Regions from separate parts of the Mesorhizobium sp. BR1-1-4 genome, predicted to be linked through region 3. Evidence: predicted binding sites of a transcription regulator. Region 3 holds the regulator's gene; each other region holds the start of a gene.
The links. Region 3 encodes LexA, which represses DNA repair genes until DNA is damaged. Its sites were predicted from a motif close to TGTTCNNNNTGTGTTCNG; they were not measured.
Positions count from the first base shown of each region.

Region 1: a site for LexA is predicted at 1,841-1,858, ahead of LB571_RS02420 (ImuA family protein). Genes of this name have one in related genera too.
Region 2: a site for LexA is predicted at 7,282-7,299, ahead of LB571_RS23465 (sel1 repeat family protein). Genes of this name have one in related genera too.

Region 1 covers NZ_JAIUIB010000001.1:475,966-485,884, reverse strand. The annotation lists gene LB571_RS02435 (HpcH/HpaI aldolase/citrate lyase family protein) at 135-1,022, shown strand; gene LB571_RS02430 (DUF1737 domain-containing protein) at 1,060-1,266, shown strand; gene LB571_RS02425 (metallopeptidase family protein) at 1,281-1,703, opposite strand; gene LB571_RS02420 (ImuA family protein) at 1,882-2,925, shown strand; gene LB571_RS02415 (DUF6504 family protein) at 2,867-4,345, shown strand; gene LB571_RS02410 (error-prone DNA polymerase) at 4,342-7,677, shown strand; gene LB571_RS02405 (hypothetical protein) at 7,761-7,928, opposite strand; gene LB571_RS02400 (SMP-30/gluconolactonase/LRE family protein) at 8,211-9,131, shown strand; gene LB571_RS02395 (tautomerase family protein) at 9,294-9,503, shown strand; gene zapE (cell division protein ZapE) at 9,543-9,919, opposite strand, start outside.
Region 2 covers NZ_JAIUIB010000011.1:183,421-193,339, reverse strand. The annotation lists gene LB571_RS23495 (isovaleryl-CoA dehydrogenase) at 1-592, shown strand, start outside; gene LB571_RS23490 (carboxyl transferase domain-containing protein) at 594-2,201, shown strand; gene LB571_RS23485 (O-acetyl-ADP-ribose deacetylase) at 2,203-2,733, shown strand; gene LB571_RS23480 (hypothetical protein) at 2,854-3,228, shown strand; gene LB571_RS23475 (acetyl/propionyl/methylcrotonyl-CoA carboxylase subunit alpha) at 3,278-5,263, shown strand; gene LB571_RS23470 (branched-chain amino acid ABC transporter substrate-binding protein) at 5,345-6,466, opposite strand; gene LB571_RS23465 (sel1 repeat family protein) at 6,892-7,158, opposite strand; gene LB571_RS23460 (DUF2147 domain-containing protein) at 7,598-7,939, shown strand; gene LB571_RS23455 (hypothetical protein) at 8,148-8,303, shown strand; gene LB571_RS23450 (hypothetical protein) at 8,344-8,538, shown strand; gene LB571_RS23445 (AMP nucleosidase) at 8,656-9,919, shown strand, end outside.
Region 3 covers NZ_JAIUIB010000009.1:172,998-182,916, reverse strand. The annotation lists gene lpxA (acyl-ACP--UDP-N-acetylglucosamine O-acyltransferase) at 1-371, shown strand, start outside; gene LB571_RS20735 (LpxI family protein) at 358-1,257, shown strand; gene lpxB (lipid-A-disaccharide synthase) at 1,250-2,428, shown strand; gene gltA (citrate synthase) at 2,544-3,866, opposite strand; gene gltX (glutamate--tRNA ligase) at 4,050-5,474, opposite strand; gene LB571_RS20715 (ComEC/Rec2 family competence protein) at 5,578-8,031, shown strand; gene lexA (transcriptional repressor LexA) at 8,025-8,768, opposite strand; gene LB571_RS20705 (GntR family transcriptional regulator) at 9,179-9,919, opposite strand, start outside.

The sequences.
Region 1 (9,919 bases), on a different contig from region 3:
TGTGCATGCCGCCTGTGTCGCAGGCCTGCAGGAAAGCGATGCGGCGGATTGGAGGAGGTTTTCGGCAGGCGCGTGCAGTTTTCGTGCAGGGCTGGCGGCTTGCCTCGACCAATCACACACGGCATAGATCTGGAATGACCGAAATCTACCGCCCGCGCCGCTCCGTGCTCTATGTTCCGGCCTCCAACAACAAGGCGCTGGCCAAGATCGCGCAGCTTGCCTGCGACGCCGTCATCATCGACCTCGAGGACGCCGTCGCCCCCGCCGACAAGATCGCCGCGCGCGAAAAACTGGCCGGCATTTTCGCCAACCGCCCTGATGCCAATGGCCGGCGCCGCGAGATGGTGGTACGCGTCAATGCGCTGTCCAGCGAATGGGGCACTGACGATCTTGCGGCCGTGGCCAAGGCGGAGCCGGACGGCATCCTGCTGCCGAAGGTCGACACGCCGCGTGACGTGCTCGAAGTCGGCGATGTGTTGGACGATAATTTTGCCCCAGACAGCGTGAAACTATGGGCGATGATCGAGACGCCCAAGGCCATGCTCAACATCGGCGCCATCGCCGAACTCGGCCGCGACCCCGCCTCGCGCCTGGATTGTTTCATCGCCGGAACGAATGACCTGATCAAGGATACCGGCGTGCTGGCGACGCCGGATCGCGCCTATCTGCTGCCATGGCTGATGCAGATGCTGCTGGCGGCACGCGCCGGCGGGATCGACATGCTCGATGGGGTGTTCAACGATTTCCGCGACCCGGACGCGTTCGCGCGTGAGTGCACGCAGGCCGCCGCCATGGGCTTCGACGGCAAGACGCTGATCCATCCATCGCAGGTCGAGGCGGCCAACCGTGCCTTCGCCCCGTCGGCGCAGGCGCTGGCCGAGGCGCGCGCGGTGAAGGATGCCTTCGCGCTTGCGCAAAACAGTGGCAAGGGCGTCATCGCGCTGAATGGCAGGATGGTCGAGCGGTTGCACTTGGCGCAGGCCGAAAAACTTCTGGCGAAAGCGGCCGCCATCGGCGCATGATATTCGCCGATTTGGGATACACGACAGGAATTGGACGATGAAACTCTACCGCTTTCTCACCGCCCCGGACGACGCCAGCTTTTGCCATAAGGTGACGGCGGCGCTGAACAAGGGCTGGCACCTGTTCGGCTCGCCGACCTACGCCTACGACAAGAAGACCAAGACCATGCGCTGCGGCCAGGCCGTGGTGAAGGATGTCGATGGCCAGGAATACGGGCCGGATACGAAGCTCAGCGACTGGTAGGGAAACGCCGAGGGCTACTCCGCCGCCTCTTCGATCTTCTCCATATCATCGTCCGACAGGCCGAAATGGTGGCCGATCTCGTGGATCAGCACGTGGGTGACGATGTCGCCCAGCGTTTCCTCGTTTTCGGCCCAGTAGTCGAGCATGGCGCGGCGGTAGAGCGTGATGCGGTTCGGGCCTTCGCCTGTTTGCGGGTTCCAGCGTTCGGCGATGCCGCGCCCCTCGAACAAGCCGAGCAAGTCGAACGGCGTTTCCAGCGACAGGTCGTCCATGATCTCGTCGGTCGGGAACTCGGCGATCTGGATGACGATCTCGCCGGTCAGCTTGCGAAAATCCTCCGGCAGGTGGGCGTAGGCCTCCAGGGCCAGGAACTCCAATTCCTCCATCGAGGGCGCAAGTTCACCATGCCAGGTGCGGGTCTTGTAGATGCGGGCCATGCTTTGTCCTTTGATCCCGGCATATAGGCGTTCGCGCTGGTCGAGGCAAATGACGCCTGCACGCCGGTGTCGCGCAGGAAGAGGAATAAATTCCTTGATGACTCTGCTTGACTCTTCCGATCCCCTCTGGAATCTATAGGAACATAACAGGAACAATTGTGAGTGGAAGCTGACCGTCATGGCGATGACCGCCGTGGCGCGGGAGACTGTTTTTACCCTGCGCCGCCAGATCGCGAAGATCGAGGGAACACTGCCCGAGCGCCTGCAGGCGCCGGCTGGCGCGCCCCTTGATGCTGACGCCGGCAGCGATCTGACGATCGTCCGGCGCGGCCTTGCCGCGGCCTTGCCGGATGCTTTCCTGCCCATCGGCATCGAGCGGCTCGATGCCTCGCTCAGCGGCGGCCTGCCTAAAGCCGCCCTGACCGAAATCCATGGCCTGGAAACCCGCGATGCGGGCGCCGTCGCCGGTTTCGCTCTGTCGATCGTCAGCCTGATCCTCAACCAGGCGCAGGGACTGCCCATCCTGTGGATCGGGACATCGGAAATTTTCCACGAGGCCGGCTTTCCCTATGCCAGGGGGCTGCATGCCTCGTTCGGCATCGAGCCCGGGCAATTGCTGTTTTCCGAGGCGCCCAGGCTTGTCGATGCGCTGTGGATCGCCGAGGAGGCGGCCCGCATGACCGCGCTTGCCGCCGTCATCCTGGAGATCCGCGGCAATCCGCAGCGGCTGGACCTGACCGCGACACGCCGCCTGCATGCGCGGGCGCAAGGTGCCGGCCGGCCGGTGTTCCTGCTGCGGCAGGCGGCCGAGCCCGAACCGACGGCGGCGCCTGTTCGTCTGATTGTCGCGTCGGCGCCGGCCGTACCGCGCGAAACAGTCGCCGGGCCGCTCGCCGGCTCGATCGGCCACCCGGCCTTCACCATCAGCATCGGCAAGAGCCGCACGGCCCTGCCTGGACAATTCACACTGGAGTGGAACCCCGATGAACGCAGATTCGATGAAAGAAGGGGCGAGGAAAGAAGCAGGGCAAGCAACGAATGGGCAGAGAATCCTGTCCCTGTGGTTTCCCTATCTCGCGACCGAAAGGATCCTGCGGCAGCGTCTGGGGAAATCCTGGCGTTCCCGGCCGCCGGATCATCCGCAGCCATCTCATCCACCGCTCGTGATCAGCCATCGCCAGGGCAACGCGCAGCGCATCTCGGCCCTCGACGCGCGGGCTGAGGCGCTGCACCTGAAGCGCGACATGGGGATTGCCGATGCGCGCGCCATGCATCCGTCGATCGACATCGTCGAAGCCGATCCGGAGGCCGACCGGCGCCTGCTCGAGGGCCTTGCCGACTGGTGCGACCGCTACACGCCGCTGGTGGCGCTGGACGGCATCGACGGCCTGTTCCTCGACGTCACCGGCTGCACCCATCTGTTCGGCGGCGAACGCGCCATGCTGGACGAAATCCTGTCGCGCTTCTTCCAGCAGGGTTTCGACGTCCGCGCCGGGCTTGCCGGCACGCCCGGGGCGGCCTGGGCGGCGGCCCGCTTTTGCGGCGACCGCATCGTTCCATCAGGCGAGGAGGAAGCCCTGCTCGCCCCCTTGCCGCTGGCCGCCCTTCGCATAGCGCCGGAAACCCGTACCGGCCTGGAAAGTGTGGGGCTGCGCACGGCGGGCGCCGTCATGGCGGCACCGCGCGCGCCGCTCGCCCGCCGCTTCGGCGCTTTGCTGCTCCAGCGCCTCGACCAGGCGCTTGGCCGTCTCGACGAGGCGATCTCACCGCGTCTTCCCGTCGCGCCGCTTTCGGTCGAGCGTCATCTCGCCGAGCCCGTCACGCTGACGGAGGAGATAGAGCGGCTGGTGGGCATGCTGGCGACGACCTTGAAGACCGACCTCGAACGCCGCGGCGAAGGCGCAAGGAGCCTGGCGCTGCTGCTTTTTCGCGTCGACGGCGCCGTCAGCCGCATCGCGCTCGGCACCTCGCGGCCGATGCGCGAACCCTTGCTGATCCGGAAATTGTTCCATGAAAGGCTGGCGGCACTCGAGCAGCATATCGATGCCGGCTTTGGCTTCGACCTGGTGCGCCTCTCGGTGCTGGCCGTCGCCGCTTTCGACATGCAGCAGGCCGATCTGACCGGCGAAGCGGCCGATGACGGCGCCGACATCGCCCTGTTCGCCGACCGTATCCGCGCCCGCCTCGGCGAGGGCGCGGTTCTGCAGCCGGTTCCCGTGGAAAGCCACCTGCCGGAACGCGCCGTCGCCGTCATTCCCTTCACCGAAGCCCCGCGCCGGACCACACCACCCAAGAAGCCGGACAGGATGCAGGCGCCGATGACCATCTTCCCGCCGGAACGACCGATCCGGCTGTTCCGTTCGCCCGAGCCCATCGAGGTGCCGGCCACCGAAATGCCGGAGGGACCGCCGCTGCATTTTCGTTGGCGCCGCGCGCTTTACCGCGTGACGCGCGCCGAAGGACCGGAGCGCATCGCCGCCGAATGGTGGCGCGAGGCGCCGGGCGACGCGGCGGCGTCGACACGCGACTATTTCCGCATCGAGGATGCCGGTGGCCGCCGCTACTGGCTCTACCGGCAAGGCCTTTACGGCGGCGTCTCGCAAACCCCGCCGCGCTGGTTCATGCATGGGGTCTTCGCATGAACGCGCTGACCGTCATTCCTTATGCCGAGTTCGGCATCCAGTCGAATTTCTCCTTCCTGCGCGGCGCCTCCAAGCCCGAGGAGCTGGTGGTCGCGGCCAAGCTCATGGGCTTCTCCGCGATCGGGCTCGCCGACCGCAACAGCGTGGCCGGCGTGGTGCGCGCCTGGCAGCAGGCCAAGGTCGAAAAGCTTGCCTACCATCCCGGCTGCCGGCTGGTTTTTGGCGACGGCACGCCGGACATTCTCGCCTACCCCAGGGACCGCACGGGCTGGGGCCATCTGTGCCGCATGCTCACCCAGGCCAATCTGCGTGACGAGACCGAAAAGGGCGCCACCCTGCTCCGGCGCGACGACCTGCTCGAATGGGGGGACCGGATGTCGCTGGCGGTCCTGCCCGATCTGGCGACTGGCGCGCAAGACAGTCTGGCTTTGCTCCGTGAACTCAGGGATCGCTTCGGCAGGGCCCTGCGGCTCGGCGTCTCACCCTGTTATGCCGGCCATGATCGCTTCCGGATCGAGCAGGCGGCGGCGTTCGCCGAGAGCACCGGCATCCCGCTGATGGCGACCAACGATGTGCTCTACCACACGGCCGAACGGCGCCCGCTGCAGGACGTGCTGACCGCGATCCGCCTCAATGTTCCGGTCGCCGAGGTGGGGCTGGAACTGACCGCCAATGCCGAACGCCATCTGAAGCCGCCGCTGGAAATGGCGCGCCTGTTCCGCCGGTATCCGCAGGCGCTGGCGGAGACGCTGCGTTTTGCGCGAGAGCTGACCTTCTCGCTCGGCGATCTTCAGTACAATTATCCCGACGAGCCGACGGTATCGGGTCTCGGGCCGCAGGCGGAGCTGGAGCGACTGGCTCGGGAAGGTGCGGCCCGGCGCTTTCCCGGCGGTATCCCCGCCAGCGTGATAAAACGAATCCAGGAAGAGCTCGCCCTGATCGAGCGGCTGAATTACGCCCGTTATTTCCTGACCGTCCATGACATCATCAAATTCGCCCGAGGCGAAGGCATTCTCTGCCAGGGCCGCGGCTCCGCGGCCAATTCGATTATCTGCTTCTGCATTGGCATTACCGAGGTCGGGCCGGACAAGATCGACACGCTCTTCGAGCGTTTCATTTCCGAGGAACGCAACGAGCCGCCAGATATCGACGTCGACTTCGAGCATGAACGGCGCGAAGAGGTGATGCAGTACATCTATACGAAATACAGCTCCAAACGCACGGCGCTCGCCGCCGCCGTCATCAGCTATCGCGGCCGTTCGGCGCTGCGCGAAGTGTCGAAAGCGATGGGCCTTTCGGAGGATGTCAGGGCGTCTCTCTCCGGCTCGATCTGGGGCTGGTCGACCTCGGAACTCGGCGAGAAGGAAGCCAGGGCCGGCGGCCTCGACCGCAGGGATCCGGTGTCACGGCATGTGATGGAACGCGCCAACGAGATCATGGGCTTTCCCCGCCACCTCTCCCAGCATGTCGGCGGCTTCGTCATCACCAAGGACCGGCTCGACGAGATCGTCCCCATCGTCAAGACGGCGATGGACGAGCGCAAGATGGTCGAATGGGACAAGGACGATCTCGATTCGGTGAAAATCCTCAAGGTGGATATCCTGGCGCTCGGCATGCTGACCTGCCTGCAGCGCGCTTTCACTTTGCTCGAGACCCATTACGGCGTGAGAGACGATTATGGCAGGCCATTGACCCTGGATACGATCGCCAAGGAGGATTCCCGTGTCTACGACATGATCTGCCGTGCCGATACGCTCGGCGTCTTCCAGATCGAATCGCGTGCTCAGATGTCGATGCTACCGCGTCTCAAGCCGCGCGAATTCTACGACCTCGTCATCGAGGTGGCGATCGTACGGCCGGGCCCGATCCAGGGCGACATGGTGCACCCCTATCTGCGCCGGCGGCAAGGCAAGGAAAAACCCGAATATCCCAAGGCGGAGCTGAAAGAGATTCTCGGCAAGACGCTGGGCGTGCCGCTGTTCCAGGAGCAGGCGATGAAGATCGCCATCGTCGCCGGCGGCTTCAAACCGGGCAAGGCCGATGAACTGCGCCGTGCCATGGCCACCTTCAAGCGCACCGGCACGATCGGCAATTATCGCCAGCAGATGATCGACGGCATGACAGGACGAGGCTACGAAAAGGACTTCGCCGAGCGCTGTTTCAAGCAGATCGAGGGCTTTGGCGAGTATGGCTTTCCCGAAAGCCACGCCGCCTCCTTCGCCCTGCTCGTCTATGCCTCCTGCTGGTTCAAGACCTTCTACCCGGACGTGTTCTGCGCCGCTATCCTGAATTCGCAGCCGATGGGCTTCTATCAGCCGGCGCAGCTGGTGCGTGATGCCCGCGACCATGGCGTCGACATCCGCGAGGTCGACGTCAATTTCTCCGTCTGGGACTGCACTTTGGAAAAGGCGCTTTTCGACCCGGCCCGCATCCTGCCGCGCCATGCCGAAATGCGCGGTGTCATCGAGACTCAGCATGCGGTGCGGCTCGGCTTCCGGCAGATCAAGGGACTTTCCAAGGAACGCATGGAGGTTTTCGTCGAGCGGCGCGGCGCCGGCTACTCGACGGTCCGGGATGTCTGGCTGCGCTCCGGCCTCAATGTCGACGAGATCGAGAAATTGGCGCAAGCCGACGCCTTTCGTTCCATCGGCCTCGACCGCCGCGCGGCACTATGGGAGGTCCGCGCGCTCGACGGCAAGAGTGCCGCCGAGAAGCTGCCGCTGTTCGACCAGCCGGCGCTCAGCCTGCGCGAGCTGGAGCCCGAGACGAAGCTGCCGAAAATGCCGCTCGGCGAGCATGTCATCCATGACTACCGCTCGCTCGGCCTGTCGCTGAAGGCGCATCCGGTCGCCTTCCTGCGCGAGCGGCTCGACCGCGCCGGCATCACTCCCAATGCCAGCCTGCCTTCCGTGCGCGACGGCAGGCGGGTCTCCGTTGCCGGGCTGGTGCTGGTGCGCCAGCGCCCCGGCAAGGGCAACGCGATCTTTCTCACGCTGGAAGACGACAAGGCCGTCGCCAACGTCATCTTCTGGGAAAGGACCTTCACCCGTTTCCGGCCCATCGTCATGGGTGCCCGGTTTGTGAAGGTCACCGGAAAACTGCAGTCGGAATCAGGTGTCGTCCATATCGTCGCCGAGAAGATCGAGGACCTGACGCCCTGGCTGACCGTGCTGCTGGAGAAGGTCGGTGCGGCCGCACTGCCGGCCGCCGATCCTTCGGACCGCTCCGGCCAACCCGCAATTCGGCCCGCGATGCTGAAAGACGAACGGGATCTCGCAACGCTGTCGGAAGAGGCGGAGAGGGTCATGCCCAAAGGGCGTAATTTTCAGTAGGCCCGACCACCTTCGTCATCCACGGGCGAGCAGGAGCGAAGCTCCGTCGCGGCGACCCGAGGACGACAAACGTGATGGGTTGCTCAGCCGTAGATCTGCTTGTGGATCTGGTAGAGCATTTCCGAACGGTCGGCGCGCATGTCGGCCAGATCGCGGCTGGAGAAGCTGTCGATTTCGGCGATGAGGCGATTGTAGTGCTTGCGCTTGGCGATGCTGGTGCGAGCGCGGGTCACGAGGTCGTTGAAGATCATAGCAAGGTTCCTTCTGTGCCGCATTCGGCGCGGCCGTTTCTTCCTCCCTTGATCGGTACGGATCATGACATAGGAATGGTGCGTTGCAAAAAGAAGATATTGCAATGCACCATTGCAGCCAGCGCATAGCCGGTTAATGGCTTCCTAAGCTCCCGCACGACGCGCGGCCCGGGCCGGCAGGCGAGCCGCCTCCCATTTTGTCTTACAAATTAGCGTTACCCCGTCTTGCCAGATCGATTGCGGGCTGGCTTGATCCAATGTCACCTGATGCCTGGAGGAAACATGGCGGCCGCAGATTATTATGAAGTTCTCGATCCGCGTTTCGGGCGCCTGTTCAACGGCAACGCGCAGGTGGAGAAGCTGTTCACCGGCTGCCGGTGGGCGGAAGGGCCGGCCTGGTTCGCCGCCGGCCGCTATGTCGTCTGGTCGGACATTCCGAACAACCGCATGATGCGCTACGACGAGACGGACGGCAGCGTCAGTGTCTTCCGTCAGCCCTCCGGCAATTCCAACGGCAACACCGTCGACCGGCAAGGCCGGCTGGTCACCTGCGAGCATTCGGGCCGGCGTGTCAGCCGCACCGAGCATGACGGCTCGATCACCACCATCGCCGCCAAATGGAAGGGCAAGCCGCTGAACTCGCCCAACGACGCGGTGGTGAAGTCCGACGGCTCGATCTGGTTCACCGATCCGACCTACGGCATCGACACCGACTATGAGGGCGACAAAGCCGAGAGTGAAATCGGCGCCTGCCATGTCTATCGGGTCGATCCCGACACGGGCGATATCGAGGCTGTCATCACCGACATGGTCAGGCCGAACGGCCTTGCCTTCTCGCTCGACGAAAGCCTGCTCTATGTCGTCGACACCGGCCGCACGCATGGCGCCGAGAACCCGGCGCATATGCGGGTGTTCAACGTCGGCAAGCACGGCAAGAAGGTTTCCGGAGGCAAGGTGTTCGCCGACTGCACGGCCGGACTGTTCGACGGCTTCCGGCTCGATGCCGATGGGCGCATCTGGACGAGTGCCGCCGACGGCATCCATTGCTACGATCCCGACGGCACGCTGATCGGCAAGGTCAAGGTGCCGGAGGTGACCGCCAATTGCGTTTTCGGCGGCGCCAAGCTGAACTGTCTCTACATCGCAGGCACCACCTCGCTTTATTCGGTGCGGCTGATGGTGAATGGGGCCAAGACCTATTGAGCCTGCTGGAAACGCTTCTCTGGCGTCCCTTATTGGCCGTTTTGCGGGTAGCCACAGCGCCCGCTTCGCCGCGGCTTCCGGAGCCACCATCCTGCGGTTCGCCGGAGCGGAGTTCGAAGCCGCCTGTCGGCGGTATCAGACACAATTCAAGGGGAGGGCGTCATGCCATTCGTCAACATCCGCATCGTCAAGGAAGTGATCGCCGCCGATCCGGCCGGCAAGAAGGCTGACATCGCCAGGAAAGTCACGGCGGCCATCATGGACGCCACCGGGCTTAGCAACGACGATGTCTGGGTGGTCTTCGAGGAAGTCAACGCCCGCGACTGGTATGTCGGCAAGACCGACGTGGAGACGTTGAGAGGCAAGAAATAATCCCAAGGCGCGATGAGCGCCGTAAATCCTGGGCTCTGCTCAGGAAGGTGAAGGTGCGGCGGCCGTATCCGCGCCTGCCGTGCGTCCGCCGACCGTACCTTCACCCGGCCGGCGCTTCGCCCAGCTCTCCAGCCAGTCGCGGCTTTGCATCTCGATCAGCCGCGATGCGGTTCGCTCGAATTCGAACACCTCGACGCCGCGCTTGGCCACATAAAGCGCGTGCGGTGGCGCCTCGGCGCTCACCACCAGCCGCGTATGATGGTCGTAAAGCGTGTCGATCAACAGGATGAAGCGTTTGGCCTCGTTGCGCTTGCCTTCGCCCAGTACCGGCACACGGTCGATGAAAACAGTCGAAAACCGCCCGGCGATCGCCAGGTAATCGCGCGCGCCGAGCGGCTTTTCGCAGAGGTCGGCGA
Region 2 (9,919 bases), on a different contig from region 3:
CGAAAAGGCGATGCCGGGGTTTTCGGTGGCGCAGAAACTCGACAAGCTCGGCATGCGAGGGTCCAACACCGGCGAACTGGTCTTTTCAGACGTCGAGGTGCCGTTCGGCAATGTGCTGCACGAGGAAGGACGCGGCGTCGAGGTGCTGATGTCCGGCCTCGACTATGAGCGCACCGTGCTTGCCGGCGGCCCGATCGGCCTGATGGCGGCCTGCCTCGACGTAGCGATCCCCTATGTTCACGAGCGCAAGCAGTTCGGCCAGCCGATCGGGGAATTCCAGCTGGTGCAAGGCAAGCTTGCCGACATGTATACGGCGATGAACGCCGCGCGTGCCTACGTGTACGCCGTCGCCGCCGCCTGCGACCGCGGCCAGACCAGCCGCAAGGATGCAGCTGGATGCGTGCTGTTCGCCGCCGAGAAAGCGACGCAGATGGCACTCGACGCGATCCAGCTGCTTGGCGGCAACGGCTATATCAACGACTATCCGACCGGCCGGCTTTTGCGCGACGCGAAGCTCTACGAGATCGGCGCCGGCACCAGCGAGATCCGTCGCTGGCTGATCGGCCGCGAGATCATGGCGGAGGGGGTGTAGCATGGCTATCCTCCAAACCCAGATCTCGCCCTCCTCCGAAACCTTCCGTGCCAATGCCGAGCGCATGCGCGCGCTGGTTGCCGACATCGCTGAAAAGGCCAGGACAGTCGAGCGCGGCGGCTCGGATGAGGCCCGCGATCGCCATGTCGGTCGTGGCAAGCTGCTGCCGCGCGAACGCCTGGCGCAATTGCTGGACACCGGTTCGCCCTTCCTCGAGATCGGCCAGTTCGCGGCATGGTCCATGTATGGCGAGGAGATTGCGTCGGCCGGCCTGATCGCCGGCATCGGCCGCGTCGAGGGCACCGAGGTGATGGTCGTTGTCAACGACGCCACGGTAAAGGGCGGCACCTACTATCCGCTGACGGTGAAGAAGCATTTGCGCGCGCAGGAGATCGCGCTGCAGAACAATTTGCCATGCGTCTATCTGGTCGACAGCGGCGGCGCCAATCTGCCCAATCAGGACGAGGTCTTTCCCGACCGCGAGCATTTCGGCCGCATCTTCTACAACCAGGCCAACATGTCGGCGGCCGGCATTCCGCAGATCGCCTGCGTCATGGGCTCCTGCACGGCTGGCGGCGCCTATGTGCCGGCAATGTCGGACGAGACGATCATGGTGCGCAACCAGGCGACCATCTTCCTCGGCGGACCGCCGCTGGTGAAGGCGGCCACCGGCGAAGACGTCAGCGCCGAGGAATTGGGCGGCGCGGACGTACACACCAGGCTTTCCGGCGTCGCCGATCACTATGCGCTCGACGACGAACATGCGCTGGGCATTTGCCGGCGCATCATCAAGAACCTGAATCGGAACAAGGCTGTAAGCCTGAGCTTACAGAAAGCTCATCAGCCGCTTCATCCGGCGGATGAGCTCTATGGCATCGTCCCGACCGACCTGCGCCAGCCCTATGACGTGCGCGAGGTGATCGCGCGCATCGTCGACGGCTCCGAATTCGATGAGTTCAAGCAGAACTACGGCACCACGCTGATCACCGGTTTCGCCCACCTCCATGGCATGCCGGTCGGCGTCGTCGCCAACAATGGCGTGCTGTTTTCCGAAAGCGCGCTGAAGGGCGCGCACTTCATCGAGTTGTGCTGTCAGCGCAAGATTCCGCTGCTTTTCCTGCAGAATATCACCGGCTTTATGGTCGGCCGCAAATACGAGGCGGGCGGCATCGCCAAGGACGGCGCCAAGCTGGTGATGGCGGTGGCGACCGCCAGGGTGCCGAAGGTGACCGTCATCATCGGCGGTTCGTTCGGCGCCGGCAACTACGGCATGTGCGGCCGCGCCTACTCACCGCGCTTCCTGTGGATGTGGCCGAACGCGCGCATCTCGGTGATGGGCGGCGAACAGGCGGCAACCGTGCTCGCCATGGTCAAGCGCGAAGGCATCGAGCGAAAGGGCGGCGAGTGGAGCGCCGAGGAGGAAGCGAAATTCAAGAAGCCGATCCTGATGAAATACGAGCATGAGGGCCATCCGCTCTACTCGTCCGCCCGCCTCTGGGACGACGGCATCATCGATCCGGCCAGGACACGCGAGGTGCTGGCGCTCAGCCTTTCCGCGTCGCTCAACGCCGAGATCGAGGAGACGCGCTTCGGCGTGTTCAGGATGTGAGATGAGCAAGGCCCAAGACAGGATCCGCATCCACACCGGCGACATCACGAAGCTGGATGTCGACGCCATCGTCAATGCTGCCAACACCTCGCTTCTCGGCGGCGGTGGAGTCGATGGCGCCATCCACCGCGCGGCGGGTCGTGAGCTCGAGATAGAATGCCGGATGTTGAACGGATGCAGGGTCGGCGACGCCAAGATCACCAAGGGTTACAAGCTGCCAGCTCGACATATCATCCACACGGTCGGGCCGGTCTGGCAGGGCGGCGGCAAGGGCGAAGCCGAACTGCTGGCCTCTTGCTATCGCAGGTCGCTGGAACTCGCGACCGCCAATGATTGCCGTTCGGTGGCGTTTCCCGCGATCTCGACCGGTGTTTACCGCTACCCGAAAGACGAGGCGACCGAAATCGCCGTCTATGAGGTCAATGACTTCATCAAGCACAACGCGCTTCCCGAAATCGTTGTTTTCTGCTGCTTCGACGAAGCGATGGCGGAACTATACCGTCAACATCTTGCAACATTGGGTGGAGATTGAATTTTATAGGCCAGGCCTTTCGTTCGCTCACGAAATCGCGAGCTCATCCCGCAGCTCTGGCGGCGCCGGAGAATATTCGCTATCGCTCGTCCTGCACTTTGCAATGGGGATGGGGTGAGAATGGAACGGAAATATTCACGGAATGCGTCTACTTTAATACTTTCGGCATTGCTGCTAACCGCCGCGCATGGCGCGGGCGTGGCCGGATCGCTGGCGGGAAGCGAGGGAGACAAGCGTTTCCCGCCCTATTTGCCACGAAATTTGAAAGATCCATGTACCAAGACCTACAAGGCCTATGTGGCGGCCGGCGGCCATTCGGCCTACGCCACCCCGCCTTATGCCCGGATCATGTCATCGTACATAATCTGCGGCGGGCATCTGAACGCGCCGTCACAAAAGGCAGCGGAAGAACTGGCTATGAAATCCTGTCTGGCCACGCGCGCGCACTACAAGGTAACCACCGGCGGCGCCTGCGAGATCGCCGCTTCGAAATAGGCCGGTGCCTACCAAAATGGCGCCGCCCGATACTGACCCGGGAGGCTCCATGTTCACGAAAATCCTGATCGCCAATCGGGGCGAGATCGCTTGCCGCGTCATCCGCACGGCTCGCAAGCTGGGCGTGCACACTGTCGCCGTCTATTCGGATGCCGACGCGAGATCCCTGCATGTCGAGATGGCCGACGAGGCGGTCCATATCGGTCCTTCGCCCGTCGGCGAGAGCTATCTGCGCGGTGACAGGATTGTCGCCGCGGCCCTGGCCACGGGTGCGCAGGCCATCCATCCCGGTTACGGCTTCCTGTCGGAAAACCCCGATTTCGTCGACCAGGTGGTAGCCGCCGGCCTCGTTTTCATCGGCCCGTCGGCGACCTCGATCCGCGCCATGGGGCTGAAGGACGCCGCCAAGCGGCTGATGGAAAAAGCCGGCGTTCCGGTCGTTCCGGGCTATCATGGCGAGGCGCAGGAAATCGTGCTGCTTGCGTCAAAGGCCCGCGAGATCGGCTATCCCGTGCTGATCAAGGCGCGCGCTGGCGGCGGCGGCAAGGGCATGCGCCGCGTCGAGCATCCCGATGACTTTTCCGAGGCACTCTCCAGCGCCCGGCGCGAAGCAAAGGCCGCTTTCGGCGACGACCGCGTGCTGGTCGAGAAATATGTCGACAAGCCGCGCCATATCGAAGTGCAGGTGTTCGGCGATAATTTCGGCAATGCGGTGCATCTCTACGAGCGCGACTGTTCGGCGCAACGCCGCCATCAGAAGGTAATCGAGGAGGCCCCCGCCCCCGGCATGACGCCGGCTTTGCGCAAGGCAATGACCGAGGCGGCGGTAAAAGCCGCCAAGGCAATCAACTACTCCGGCGCCGGCACCATCGAATTCATCGTCGACGCCTCGCAAGGCCTCGAGGCCGATCGCTTCTGGTTCATGGAAATGAACACCCGGCTGCAGGTAGAGCATCCGGTCACCGAGATGGTCACCGGCACCGATCTCGTCGAATGGCAGTTACGGGTCGCCAGCGGCGAAAAACTGCCGAAGACACAGAGCGAGATCACGCTTTGCGGCCATGCTTTCGAGGCGCGCATCTATGCCGAGGATGCGGCCAAGGGGTTTCTGCCGGCGACAGGCACGCTGCACCACCTGAAGTTTCCCGACGCGGCGCCCGACGGGGCAACAATGCGCATCGAGACCGGCGTGCGGGCTGGCGATGCCATCTCGCCCTACTACGACCCGATGATCGCGAAGCTGGTCGTCCATGCCGGAGACAGACGGCAGGCGCTGGAAGCGCTCCGCACCGCGCTCGCGCAAACCGAGATTGCCGGCTCCACCGTCAACACCGCTTTTCTTGCCGCCCTTGCCGCCGATCCGGATTTTGCGGCTGAAGACATCGATACCGGTCTGATCGGCAGACACCAGGAGGCGTTGACGGCGGTCGCGCCGCCGACCGGCGAGATCATCTCGGCTGCCGCCATGGCGGCCTCGGGTGCCGGAGCATTGCCGTCGTCGAACGACCCATGGTCATCACTCGCCGGCTATGCGCATTTCCACGGCGGGGCGCAGCGCATGCGGCTGACGTTCGGCGACGAAGCCATTCAGGCAAGGATTTCAGTGCGATCGGACGGGCGCTTCCAGGTGGCGCTCGATGCGCCTTATGACAGCACCAATTTGCATGATCTTCGCGCCGTTCCCCGCCTCGCCCGCTGGCCTGGCCACATCACGGTGTTCGAAGGCGCCGTCGGCTATACTTTCGCGGTGCCGGACCCCTTGGCCAGGAGCGATGAAGCGGCCGCCGCCACCGGCAGCCTGCGCGCACCGATGCCGGGCCTGGTCAAGCTTGTGCGCGTGGCGAAAGGCGACGCTGTGATCAAAGGACAACCTCTGCTGATCCTCGAGGCGATGAAGATGGAGCACACCATCGCCGCCCCGCATGACGGGGTGATCGCCGAGATCGCCGGGGAAGGCGCACAGGTCACCGACGGCGCGGTGCTGGTGCGGTTCGCCGAGGACCAGAACGCATCCACCGCGGCCGCCGGCGGATAGAAGGAGCGCACAGCGGACCGCAAACTGAAATGGCCGGGACGAACCCGGCCATTCCCTTGGAATACCCGACTGCCAGGGCGATTACTGCGCGATCGGCGCGTACTTGCCGTCATGCCACTGGTTGATGTCGTAGCTGGCATTCTTGAGGTCGCCCTTCTCGTCGAAGGTGACGTCGCCGACAACGGTGCTGATCGCCGTGCCATTCTTCAGCGCCTCGGCAACCTTGGCCGGATCGTCGCTGCCGGCACGCTTGATGCCTTCGGCGAATGCCTGGACCACGGCATAGGAGAACAGCGTGAAGCCTTCCGGCACGAAGCCGCCGGCCTTGATCTTCTCGACGGCTGCCTTGGCTTCCGGCTTTGCCTGCGGATCCGACGGGAACACGAACATCGTGCCCTCGCCGGCCGGGCCGGCAACCTGCCAGAATTCCGGCGACGCGATCGAGTCCGGCATGATCAGCTGGAACTTGAAATTCTGTTCGGCCGACTGACGCAGGATCAGGCCCGCCTCGGGGTGGTAGCCGCCGAAATAGACGACATCAGCCTTGAGATCCTTCAGCTTGGTGACAAGCGCCGAATAGTCCTTCTCGCCGGGGTTGATGGCGTCATAATAGACCTCCTTGAGGCCACCGGTATTCATGGTCGCCTTGACGGCATCAGCCACGCCCTGGCCGTAAGCGCTCTTGTCGTGCAGGATGACGACGTTCTTGCCGGCGTATTTCTTGGCGATCCACGGGCCGATGAAGGCGCCCTGTGCGTCGTCACGCGTATAGAGACGCATGATTGTCGACCAGCCGGCCTTGGCGGCCGCATCGGTCAGCACCGGGTTCGAGGAAGCCGGGCTCATCATCAGGGCGCCGGCTTCGGCATAGACCGCCGAGGCCGGAATACTGGAACCCGAGCAGGCATGCCCGTCGATGAACTTGACGCTGTTGGCGACGATGCGATTGGCGACCGACACCGCCTGCTTGGGATCGCACTGGTCGTCCTCGATGTCGAGCTTGATCTGGGAACCGTTGACGCCGCCAGCCGCGTTGATGGCATCGGCGGCGGCCTGTGCGCCTTGCTTGAACTGATCGCCGATGGTGGCGAGCTGTCCGGTCATCGGGCCGACCACCGAGATGGTGATGTCATCGGCGAACGCGACCGGCGCGCTCATCATCAGGCCGAAAATGGCCGCGCTCAAAACACTCATTTTTTTCATGACAATAGAACTCCTCCACTCACGCGCGGCCGCCCGGCCGCGCTTCTTCCAGAGAGGCGGGACAATTTCATCCTTCATCGGACCTGTCTAGGCGCATTGGCGCCACTCGATTGGGCCTGCGCGGCCTCATCCACGCAAAAAGCCACGCCAGCCTTGTTCCGGCCGGTCGTGGCTTTTTGCCGGTCAGGCTGTTTCCCCGGCGCCCCCGCGCTGTGAACCCAACCCACCTTCCCTGTCTTCATGTTGGCCATGATCCTTCCGAAAACCGGAGTCTTCGGGATCATGGTCCGTTGCGCGGCTTGGACCTGTCGGCGTGCCGCATTCTCGTTGTCGATGGCCGTGGCCTGGCTGTTTGCGCAGCCTTTTCCCTGTTGGCCCGACCGTCTTTCTGCGGTCTTGGCCGGAGCGTCTCCGTCTGGCGGAACTCAGTGCATGGTCATCCATTCGCGGGCTTCGCGCAGCGCCTTGGCGATCTCGACCTTCGACATGGCCGCCGAGAGTTCCGAGCGCAACTCGGCGGCGCGGGCCGATCCCTTGATGGCGGCGATGTTGAACCATTTGTGGGCGGCAACGACGTCGGTTTCGCAATCGCGGCCGGTCGCATACATCATGCCCAGTTCGAAAAGAATGTCGGCCTGGGCAGTTGCCCCCATGGCGCCGAAGCCTGCTTCAAGCATTTCAAAACGTGCCATTTTTAGTCCCCTGTCTGGCTCCCGAGAGCTGCCTCCGTTCGTCTTGTCCGGGCCGCTCTTTCGATGCTTTCGAGAATGCCGCGCAGGCTTGAATCCGTCGTTAAATGGCGTGCTTAATTTGAGGAAAACAAAGCTAAAACAAGAGGTAAACGCGAAAATTCGTTAAGGATACGAAGCCAGCAATTCAGCTGGTTTTCGCCAAATTTGCCGAAAATTTTCGAGCGCGCGGTCAACACTCTGCTAACCCTAGAAAGCAAACACGAGGCGCTGGTCGTTTTCATTTCCGGGCCGACAGGGCGAATTCAGGCGCTTTCGAAATGCCAAAACCTTCCGTCGCGGCACCGCTTTCGTTTTGACGGAAGCTGGATTAGCTTACGTTTGCGTAAGCGGCAGACCGGCGAGGCGGAGCATTCGGCCGGCTATCCAAAGGGAGGAAGACATGTTTCGAAAAGTGAGCCTGGCCCTGGCGGCCACTTTGATCCTGAGCGGCGCGGCGTGGGCCGATCCGATCGAGGGCAACTGGAAAACGCAAGCCGGCGACACCGCTGCCATTTCAGGCAGCAGCTCGTTCTCCATTACGCTCAAATCAGGCAAATATGCCGGCAAGACCATCGGCTCGCTCAAGGCGGCCGGCGACAACAAATACACCGGCAACATCACCGATCCGGCAAATGACAAGACCTATTCGGGCAAGGCAACCTTGTCGGGCGCCTCGCTCAAGATGAGCGGTTGCGTGCTCGGCGGACTGATCTGCAAGAGCCAGACCTGGCACAAACTCTAAGCGACCATTTCCGTGTGATCTCTAAACGGGGCCTGGCGGGCCCCGTTTTCGTTCTGTCGATGAGCAGGCAGCGCTCGGTCGGCATTCTGCTTGCCGCAACCCAGTCAACATCCCTTCAATCAATTTGAACGGCAGATGAACGCCGGCATCAGAGCCGGTTCAGAGGCGTCAGGGCATTCTCATGCGTGTTGAAGGAGACACGGACCCAATGCTTGCTCGCCGCTTCGCCATCGTCTGCCTGCTGATGAGCCTGTTTGGAATGTTCTTCGCCATCCTTGTCGCCGAAGCGGGCCGTTCCCCGCGCTCCTGGGACGGCGCCACCAGAATGTGCCATCTCGCCTGCCCGACCGATTTTCGTCACTGAAGCAGAGAACCCGGACCTCGAAAAGAAAAGCACAGAGATCATGAACCGCATCGCCGCCAACCTCTCCAAGACCCTCCGGCTCCTGCCGCGGGCGGCGCTCATCCTGATACTTCTGGCCGCTCCGGTCCTGGCGGTGCCGATGATGCGCGCCGATAGCGGCTCGACGATCGAGGCGCCGGCGCTCAGAAAGTCCGGCGTCGGGTTCGTACTGCTGGTCAGCCTGCAGCGGGGTTGAAGAAAAAAGGGCGCTTTGAGCGCCTTCGGCGGCGAGCCCCCTCCCAACCGCCCGTCCAAGTCTCTATATTGAGCCATGGAAAAGCGAATCTATCCCCAAGCTATCGAATCTGTCGTCATGCCCGAGCCCTTTGGCCGGCAAAGCTTCGATAACGCCGAAAAGGCCGTTGCCGCGCTGCAGGTGCTCTACGACCGCAATACCAAGTTTCTGCGCGATTCTTTCGCGGCCCTAGCCGCCGGCGGCGACAGCAGCAAGCGCTACCGGGCCTTCTACCCCGAGATCGGCGTCACCACGAGTTCGTTCACCCAGGTCGATTCGCGCCAGGCCTATGGCCACATGCCAACACCAGGTCATTTCGCCACCACGGTTACCCAGCCGGACCTGTTCGAGACCTACCTCATCGAGCAGCTTCGGCTGATCATGCGCAATCACGGCGTGTCGGTAGCCGTCTCGGAATCGACCACGCCGATCCCGCTGCATTTCGCTTTTCTGGAAGGCACCTATGTTGACGGCGCCGATGCCGAACGCATCAAGCGGCCGATCCGCGACCTGTTCGACGTGCCGGATCTCGACGGCACCGACGATCAGATCGCCAATGGCACGTTCGAAGTGGCCTTCGGCGAGCCCCGGCCGCTGGCGCCGTTTACGGCGCAGCGCATCGACTATTCGCTGCACCGCATGACGCACTACACCGCAACCAGCCCGCAGCATTTCCAGAACTTCGTGCTGTTCACCAACTATCAGTTCTATATCGACGAGTTCGTCGCCCGCGCCCGCGACCTGATGGAAAAGGGCGGTGACGGCTACACGGAATTTGTCGAACCTGGCAACGTTATCACCCGGGCCGGGCAGAGCGCGCCCAGCGAAGGCGTAGCGCCACAGCGCCTGCCGCAGATGCCTGCCTACCATCTGAAGAAGCCGAACCATGGCGGCATCACCATGGTCAATATCGGCGTGGGTCCTTCCAACGCCAAGACCATCACCGATCATATCGCTGTGCTTCGGCCACATGCCTGGGTGATGCTTGGTCACTGCGCCGGGCTGCGCAACACCCAGGCGCTCGGCGACTATGTGCTCGCGCATGCCTATGTGCGCGAGGACCACGTGCTGGACGACGATCTTCCGGTCTGGGTGCCGATCCCGCCGTTGGCCGAGATCCAGGTCGCGCTGCAGGAAGCCGTCGCCGAGGTCACCGGCCTGTCGGGCTATGATTTGAAGCGCATCATGCGTACCGGCACCGTCGCCACCATCGACAACCGCAACTGGGAACTGCGCGACCAGCGCGGACCGGTGCAGCGCCTGTCGCAGTCGCGCGCCATTGCGCTCGACATGGAATCGGCGACCATCGCCGCCAATGGCTTCCGCTTCCGCGTCCCCTACG
Region 3 (9,919 bases):
TCAGCGCCGTCCATCAATTCGTGCGCGTGGGTGACAACGCCTTTCTTGGCGGGTGCTCGGCTTTTGTCGGTGATGTCATTCCCTATGCCATCGCGGTCGGTAACCGCGCCAGCCTGCGCGGCTTGAACATTATCGGGCTCAAGCGCGCCGGTCTGCCGCGTTCCGAAATCCATCTGCTGCGCAAGGCCTACAAGACGATCTTCGACCGCTCCCGCACCGTCGGCGAGAACATCGAGTTCGCCAAGGTGGAGTTCGCCTCGTCGCCGACAGCGATGAAGATCATCGACTTCATCACCAGTCGCGGCAAGCGGCACTATGCGGTGCCATCGCTCAAGGGCGGCGATGGCGACGATGCCGATGACGAGGGCTGAGACAGCCGCGGCTGGTCTTGATCTCCCGCCTGGTGCCAGGGTCGGCATCATCGCCGGCGGCGGCAGCCTTCCGGTCGAAGTCGCGGCCGGTTTGGCCGGACAGGGTCATCCGCCCTTCGTCGTGCTCATGGACGGTGAGGCCGACCGCCTGGCTGAATTGTGCCGTTACGAGCATGAGACCCTTGCCCTGGAGGCGATAGGATCGCTCATTCCGCTGCTCAAGCGTAACCGGATTACGCATCTGGTGCTTGCCGGCGAGATTAAGCGCAGGCCAAGGCTGACACAGATGCGCCCAAGCCTCAGCCTGCTCGCTGTGATACCCGTCGTCGTCATGGCGTTGGCGCGCGGCGACGATGGACTGCTCAAGGTGGTGGCGCGCGGGCTCGAGGCCCGGGGGATAAAGGTCGTGGGCGCCCACGAGATCGTGCCGAACCTTGTCGCCGCCGAAGGGGTGTTGACCAGGGCCACGCCCCGGAAGTCGGACTGGCGCGACATCGAGGCAGGTTTTGCCGCGGCAAAAGCCATCGGGGCGCTGGATATCGGCCAGGCGGCGATCGCGGTCGGCGGCCGGACCATCGCGCTTGAAGGCATCGAGGGCACGGCCGGATTGCTGGACCGCGCCAGGCTGCTGCGCGGCCACGGCCGTATCGCCGGCAAGACGCGCGGTGTGCTGGTCAAATGCGCCAAGCCTGGCCAGGAGCTGCGCGCGGATCTTCCTTCCATAGGGCCCCAGACGGTAGAAGCAGCGCATGCGGCCGGGCTTGCCGGCATTGCCGTCGAGGCGGGACGCTCCCTAATCCTCGAAGCTCCCGCAACCCTCTCGCGTGCCAATGACCTTGGGCTGTTCATTGTCGGCCTGGCCGCAACGGAGTCAGGTCATGGCTGACAGGGCGCTGAAGATCGCGATCGTCGCGGGCGAGGAGTCAGGCGACCTGCTTGGCGCCGACATTGTCCAGTCGCTGCGCCAAATAACAGGGCGCGATGTGCAGCTCGTCGGCCTCGGTGGCCGCCACCTGCAGGCGCTTGGGCTGGTTTCGCCGTTCGACGCCAGCGAGGTCGCGCTAATGGGGTTCAGCGCCGTCCTGCGTGACCTGCCGCGCCTGATGCGGCGGATCGGTCAGCTGGCGGGGCTGGTTGCGGATGCCAAGCCGGACTGCCTCGTCACCATCGACAGCCCCGATTTTTCGCTGCGCGTCGCCAAAAAGGTGCGCGCAGCCAACCCGACGATCCCGATCGTCCACTATGTCTGCCCGAGCGTCTGGGCATGGCGGCCGGGCAGGGCGGTGGCGATGAAGCCGTATGTCGATCACATCCTGTGCATCCTGCCGTTCGAGGTGAAGGAGCTCGATAGGCTGGGTGGCCCGCCCGGCACCTATGTCGGCCATCGCCTGACGCATGATCCCGGCGTGCTGTCGGCCGCCAGGGCGCAGGCCCAGCCGCGTGATCTTTCACCAGACCGCGTGAAGACGCTGCTTGTCCTGCCCGGCTCGCGGCGCGGCGAGGTGCGGCGGCTGCTCGAGCCGTTCGGTGAGACCGTGTCGATGCTGCGGGCACGCGGGCATCGGCTTCGGCTGATGTTGCCGACGGTGCCGCATGTCGCGGACACCGTACGATCCGCGGTCACGCGCTGGGATGAAAAACCCGAGATTATCCTGGAACCGGAGCGCAAATGGCAGGCCTTCGGCAAGGCCGACGCGGCGTTGATCGCGTCCGGCACCGTCTCCCTGGAACTGGCACTGTCGGGCGTGCCGATGATCTCTTGCTACCGGCTCGATCCTGTCGCACGCGCCGTGGCGCGATATCTCGTTTCGGTCTGGTCGGCGCTGCTGCCCAACCTGATCTCGGATCGCGCGCTGATCCCGGAGTTCTACGACGAATACGTCAGGCCGAACAATCTGGCACGCCAGCTGGAAGCGCTGTTGGCCGACAGTGGCATGCGCGCCTGGCAGAAAGACGGGTTCGCCGAGATTTCACGGCGCATGGCAACGGACAAACCGTCCGGTGAGATCGCGGCGCAGGTGGTCATGGGGTGTATCAAGAGAGTGAGTAGGCAGTAGTGAGTGGCGAATAGTGAGTAGTGAGTTAGAAAACTCTCTAACCTGACTACTCACTAGTCACTAGTCACTAGTCACTAGTCACTAGTCACTAGTCACTAGTCACTACTCACTCGTCTCAGCGCTTGGCGATCGGCACGTAGTCGCGCTCTGGCGCACCGGTATAGAGCTGGCGCGGACGGCCGATCTTCTGGCGTGGATCCTCGATCATTTCCTTCCACTGGGCGATCCAGCCGACCGTGCGGGCAACCGCGAACAGCACGGTGAACATGGTGGTGGGGAAGCCCAGCGCCTTCAGCGTGATGCCGGAATAGAAGTCGACGTTCGGGTAGAGTTTCTTCTCGATGAAATAGGGATCGGTCAGCGCGATCTTTTCCAGTTCCATCGCGATGTCGAGCAGCGGATCGTCCTTGATGCCGAGTTCGCCCAGAACCTCATGCGCCGTCTTCTGCATGATCTTGGCACGCGGATCGTAGTTCTTGTAGACGCGGTGGCCAAAGCCCATCAGGCGGAACGGATCGTTCTTGTCCTTGGCGCGGGCGATGAATTCCGGGATGTGATCGACATGCCCGATCTCGCCCAGCATGTTGAGCGCCGCTTCGTTGGCGCCGCCATGGGCCGGGCCCCACAGGCAAGCAATCCCGGCGGCGATGCAGGCGAACGGGTTGGCGCCCGAGGAGCCGGCGAGGCGAACGGTCGAGGTCGAAGCGTTCTGCTCATGATCGGCATGCAGGATGAAGATACGCTCCATGGCGCGCGCCAGCACCGGGTTGATCTTGTACTCCTCGCACGGCACGGCAAAGCACATGTGCAGGAAGTTTGCCGCGAAACCGAGATCGTTCTTCGGGTAAATAAAGGGCTGGCCGATGTGGTACTTGTAGGCCATGGCCGCGATCGTCGGCATTTTGGCGATCAGGCGCATGGAGGCAACCATGCGCTGGTACGGGTCGGAGATGTCGGTCGAGTCATGATAGAAGGCCGACAGCGCGCCAACCACGCCGCACATCACCGCCATCGGGTGCGCGTCGCGGCGGAAGCCGGTGAAAAAGCGCGACATCTGCTCGTGCACCATTGTGTGGCGCGTTACGCGGTAGTCAAAATCGTCCTTCTGCGCCTTGGTCGGCAATTCGCCGTAGAGCAGGAGGTAGCAGACTTCGAGGAAGTCGCCATGTTCGGCCAACTGGTCGATCGGATAGCCCCGATGCAGGAGGATGCCGGCGTCGCCATCGATGAAGGTGATTTCCGACTCGCAGCTTGCCGTCGAGGTGAAGCCCGGGTCATAGGTGAAGGCGCCGGTGGTGCTGTAGAGCGAGGCGATGTCGATGACGTCAGGTCCGACCGAGCCGCTTCGCACCTTGAATTCGTGAGTCTTGCCGGCGAATTCCAGCGTCGCCGTGGCCTCTTGGCCGCCCACATCCAGTTTTTTCGCAGCTTCGGTCATTGCAAACTCCTTCTTGTTTCGTCATGCCGGCAAAGGCAAAATCCGCAGAGCGACACGTCGAAATCACCGCAATGCGCGTACTCGCCACCGCATTCTAGGAGGTGCGTGCCAGATTGGGCCAAGGCCTAATGTTGCACTGCGAAACCCGCCTTTCAATGCCAATCTTCTTGGGCCAGTTTGCTCCTAATCGATTTGATCCGCTATGCGCGCCAGGCTTTCCTCACGCCCCAGAACGGCAAGCACGTCGAATACGCCCGGTGACGTGCTCTTGCCGGTCAACGCAGCCCGCAACGGCTGGGCCACGGCGCCAAGCTTGTGGCCGCCAGCCGACGCAAAGTCGCGGATCGCGGCCTCGGCCGTGGCCGCCGTCCAGTCGCCTGACAGCGACTTCAAAGCTTCGTGAGCGCCACGCAGGATCTTGCGCGCGTCGTCATTGAGCAGGAGTGCCGCCTTGTCGTCGATCGGCAGCGGCCGCGCGGCAAACAGGAAGCCGGCACCGTCGACAAGCTCGACCAGCGTCTTGGCGCGCTCCTTCAGGCCCGGAAGTGCTGCCAGCAGCTGCGCCTTGTTCTTGTCGTCGAGGCGCGCCGCCATCGCCGGACCGCCCTCCAGATAGGGCAAGGTGGCGATGAAGATATCGAACAGCTCGGTGTCGGCCATACGTCGCATATGGGCGCCGTTGATCGCTTCCAGCTTGGCGAAGTCGAAGCGCGCCGCGCCCTTGTTGACGTCGCCAATGTCGAACCACGAGACCATGTCCTCGATCGACATGATCTCGTCGTCGCCATGGCTCCAGCCGAGCCGCGCAAGGTAATTGAGCAGCGCCTCCGGCAGATAGCCCATGGCGCGATAGGCTTCGACGCCGAGCGCGCCGTGGCGCTTCGACAGCTTGGCGCCGTCGGCGCCGTGGATCAGCGGGATATGCGACATCGACGGCACGTCCCAGCCCATGGCGTTGTAGATCACGGTCTGGCGGGCGGCGTTGGTCAGGTGATCGTCGCCACGGATGATGTGGGTGACGCCCATGTCGTGATCGTCGACGACGACGGCATGCATGTAGGTCGGGTTGCCGTCCGAACGCAGGATGATGAAGTCGTCGAGATCCTTGTTGGGGAAGCGCACGTCTCCCTGGACCCGGTCCTGCACCACCGTCTCGCCCTCGGTCGGTGCCTTGATGCGGATGGCGCCCTTGACGCCGGACGGCGCCTCCGAGGGGTCGCGGTCACGCCAATGGCCGTTATAGCGTGGCGGCAGGCCCTTGGCGCGTGCAGCCTCGCGCATTGCCTCCAGCTCGGCTGAAGTCTCGTAGCTGTAATAGGCCTTGCCCAGGCGCACCAGCTCCTCGGCCACCTCGCGATGGCGCGGCGCGCGCTCGAATTGGGAGACCGCGTCACCGTCCCACGAAAGGCCAAGCCAGGTCAGGCCATCGAGAATGGCCGATGTGGCCGCATCGGTCGAACGCTCGCGATCGGTGTCCTCGATGCGCAGCAGCATCGTGCCGCCGGTATGCTTTGCATAGAGCCAGTTGAAGAGCGCCGTGCGCGCGCCGCCGATGTGCAGATAGCCGGTCGGCGAGGGGGCAAAACGGGTGATGACCTTGTCGGGCATGGAACTCTCGGAAAACGTCTGAAGCTGGGTGCGGAGCGTGCGGACTTTCGCGCGTTGCGCGTTCATGTAGCATAGGACGTCGAGGGTGCAAGGGGCAGACCCGATGACTGGACGAGGCCGGGGCTCGGATCGGGGCGAGGATGCCGCTATCGGCGTCAGCGAGCGATCCCTGTTTGCGGCGCCTGCGACGATCCCACTGCCATCTCCGCTCGTGGCTGCACCCGAGACCAGGTCGCTGCAGGCAGGTGGGCAGGCGCCGGCGCCGGCTCCTGCCGCGGGCAGGATCGTGCGCGTGCGCCGGCAAATCGGCCTGGTATCCTTGCCTCGCCTGCGCCATGGCGTGACCCGGGCGGCGGAGCTTGAACTCGACCGAGGCATCGCGTTCCTGCTGGTGCCGGTCTGTCTGGCCGTTGGGGCGATCGCCTATTTCTCGCTGGCGTCCGAGCCCGACTTTGCAAAGCCCGTCGCGGTCGTGGTGCTGATGGCGGTCTGTGCCTTCGTCTCGCGTTCCTGGCCCAAAACCCATCTGTGTCTCATGGCAGTGCTGTTGTGCGCGCTGGGCCTGCTCGCGGCGAAGGTCGAAACATGGCGAGCCGGAACCCGGATGCTGGGTTCGGAAATCTCCACGCAACTGACCGGCCGCGTGGTCTCGATCGAGGAGATGGAGAGCGGCCGCATCCGGCTGACCATGGACGTGATTTCGACCGCCCGGCCGAAACTGCGCTATGCGCCGGAAAGGGTCCGGCTTTCCGCACGCAAGATACCGCCGGGAATGACCGCCGGCTCGCTCATCACAGGCTACGCCAAACTGTTGCCGCCGACCGGCCCGGTGCGGCCGGACAGCTACGACTTCTCTTTTGACAGCTATTTCGCCGGCATCGGCGGCAGCGGCTTCTTTCTCGGCAATCCAACGGTTGTTTCCGCCGACGACGGTGAGATGCCGCTATCGGCTCGCCTTTTTTCAGGCATCGAAAATGCCCGCGAAGCCATCGCCGACCACATCAGGGGCAGCGTCGGCGGCGCTGAAGGCGAGATCGCGGCGGCGCTGATCGTCGGCGTGCGCGCCGGCATACCCGATGAAATCAATGAAGCGATGCGGCGTACCGGCATCTATCACATCATCTCTATTTCGGGACTGCATATGGCGCTTGTGGCCGGCACCATCATGGGTCTGCTGCGTGGTGCCTTCGCGCTGTTTCCAGACTTTTCCGCGCGCCGGCCGGTGAAGAAATACGCGGCCGCCGCCGCACTGTTCTCGATCGCGGCCTATCTCATCATTTCCGGTGTCGTCGTTGCCGCCGAACGCAGCTTCATCATGCTGGCGGTGATGCTGATTGCCGTCTTCTTCGATCGCGCTGCGCTGACCATGCGCAATCTGGGGATCTCGGCGATCGCCGTCATCCTGGTCTCGCCTCATGAGGTCGTCGGCCCGAGCTTTCAGATGTCGTTCGCCGCGACCGCGGCCCTGGTTGGCGCTTATGCCGGCTGGGCCGATCACCGTGCGGGAAAGACGCGGCCACCGCCGCCAAAGCGATCGCTGCCCGGGTTCCTGACGCGAAAATTCCTGCTGGCGACAGGTGGACTGGCCATGACGTCCATTATCGCCGGCAGCGCCACGGCACTGTTTGCCATCTGGCATTTCCAGCGGGTATCGCCGCTCAGCCTGTTCGCCAATCTGGCCGTGATGCCTATCGTATCGGTCGTGATGTTCCTGGCCGTCGCCAGCGCGCTGTTGATGCCATTCGGATTGGATTGGCCGGCTCTCTACCTCATGGGCAAGGGCCTGACAGCAATGATCGCCGTGTCGGCGTGGATATCGGAGCGCTCTCCGGTCGATGGAGTCGGGCTGATTTCGCAGCAATCCGTGCTGCTGGTCACCGTCGCGCTGGTTATCGCGACGATGGCGACGACATGGCTGCGGCTCGCGGCGCTGCCATTCGCGCTCGCCGGCCTGTTGACTGTGTCGCACACGCGCGCGCCCGATGTGCTGATCTCGGAAGATGCGCGGCTGGTCGCGCTGCCGATCGGCAATGGCGAACTGGCCGTCAACCGGGAACGGCCGAACGAATTCGCAACCGACAACTGGAAGCGCGCCCTGATCTCCGAAACAATCGTCAAACCGGAAATGTTCGACACGACAGACAGGCAATTCGATGTTGCCAGTCCCACCGACCTGCCGCCGGGATCGCCCTTCTACTGCCGCGAAGGCCTGTGCCTTGCCAGGCACCCTTCCGGCGCGATCATTGCCTATGTCGAGGACCGCAAGACCACCTGGAAAGCCTGCGCTTTCGCCGACCTGATCATCGTCAATGACGCAACCGCCTATGACGCCTGCCACAATCCACTGGTTCTCGTCGTCACCAAACGGCAGCTCGCCCGCAAGGGAAGCGCTGCCGTCTTCTTCAATCCCCAGTCGGCCACGACCCGGGCCGCGATCGCATTTGCCGTCGACGGACCATATCGGCCCTGGCACGAACAGCGAAAATTCTCACGCGAGGCGAGGGGGCTGCCGCCGTACAAAAAACCCGACAAGCCCGATGACAAGCCGGTTCAGTAGCGCCTGATCAACCCGACCAGCTTGCCTTGTACCTTGACCCTGTCCGGCCCGAAAATGCGCGTTTCGTAGGCTGGATTGGCGGCCTCGAGCGCGATCGAAGCGCCTTTGCGGCGGAACCGCTTCAGTGTCGCTTCCTCTTCGTCGACCAGTGCCACGATAATTTCGCCCGGGCTTGCCGTGTCGGCATTGCGGATAATGACCGTGTCTCCATCGAAGATACCAGCCTCGATCATCGAGTCGCCCTTGACCTCCAACGCATAGTGCTCGCCGCCCATGATCATGTCCGGCGGCACCGAGATCGAATGCGTCTGATGCTGGATGGCATCGATCGGCACACCGGCGGCGATACGGCCCATGACCGGGATGGACACGGCTGAAACCGCGTCGTCGTCGTTGCCGGCCGCGGGCAGGCGCGAAGGCGCAGCGGCCGGCCTGATCTGGCGTCCGAGACTGCCTTGGCCAAGGCTGCCTTGGATGACGCTTGGCGAGAACTTCTTTGCCGCATTGAGGCCCGGCGCGATCGAGTCCGGCAGCCGCAGCACTTCCAGCGCGCGCGCCCGATTGGGTAGCCGGCGAATGAAGCCGCGCTCCTCCAGGGCCGTGATCAGGCGATGGATCCCCGACTTGGAGGCAAGATCGAGTGCTTCCTTCATCTCGTCGAAGGAAGGCGGTATCCCGCTTTCCTTGAGCCGTTCGTGGATGAACATCAGCAGTTCATGTTGCTTGCGTGTCAGCATGGCGGCCCCCAAGACATTGAACGAAAGGTTGAACCAGAATCGAAAAAACAAACCCAGAACAAACACTATCTGTTCCAGTTGTGTTCTGCAACCGTTTAAAGTTTAATGAATTTGTTAAGGGGTCTGAAGTTTTTTGCCCGCGACGGCGGGCGGCAACCAGTCCTTTCCGCCGTCGGCAGGCGCATTGAAATCGTTTTGGTTAATGGCCTGTGGCCCATCCGCCGACGAGGCTTTGGCATCAGTTAGTTGGAAGGCTTCTCCTCGGAGGGACGTATAATTCGCGGAGCCATTATTCGCGGAACGAAACGAAACCAAAATGCCAACGATTGGTAGCTTCGGGCGGCCATGGATCGGGGCGTTCGGCGCACTCCGGCCAGCGCGTTCGAATAGGCGTCGCGGAAGCGCTGAAGTTATCCCGAACCCGCCTTCAAGCTGCCGGCGCGAGCGGCGTATCTGGTAGCGCCGCTGTCTTCGCTGTGGACATAGACGTGCAGTGTGTAGCCGATATGCGCCGTCATCAGCGCCTTGGCCCGCTCGACGTCACGGTCGAGCGCCGCTTCCATGATCGCGGTATGGTGTTCGATCGCAATCGCTTCGCGTAGCGCTTCGATTGCCTCTTCATAGCCATCCTTGAGGCCGGCCGCGGCCCGCAGTGTCGGCGCCAGACCAAGAAAGCGATGATGCCGGCGCAGCTGATCCGAGATCGTCGAGCGGAACCGCAACAGCCAGTCGCATGTGGCGGCGCTCAGCAGCGCCGCATGGAAAGCCTCGTGGTTCTCGTCCCATCTGTCGACGGCCGCGTCCGAGGGATCGTCGACCGCCGTCTTGCAACGCGAGAGCCGGTAGTGGGCGGTGACCACGGCATCCTCCCACTCCCTGCCGCCTTTTTCCATCGATTCGAGGAACAGGGGTATCTCGATCACCATCCTGGCGCGTGCCAGATCCTCCAGCTCGGCCCGCGACACCGGAGCCACGGCAAAACCACGATTGCTGATCGCGGTGACCAGGCGTTCGGCCTCGAGCCGCGACAGGGCTTCGCGCAACGGTGTCCAGCCGACGCCATAGGTGCCGCGCAGCGCACTCAGTTTGAGCGGGGCGCCGGGCATGAGGCGCGTGGTCAGGATGTCGCGCCGCAACAGCTGATAGGCGGC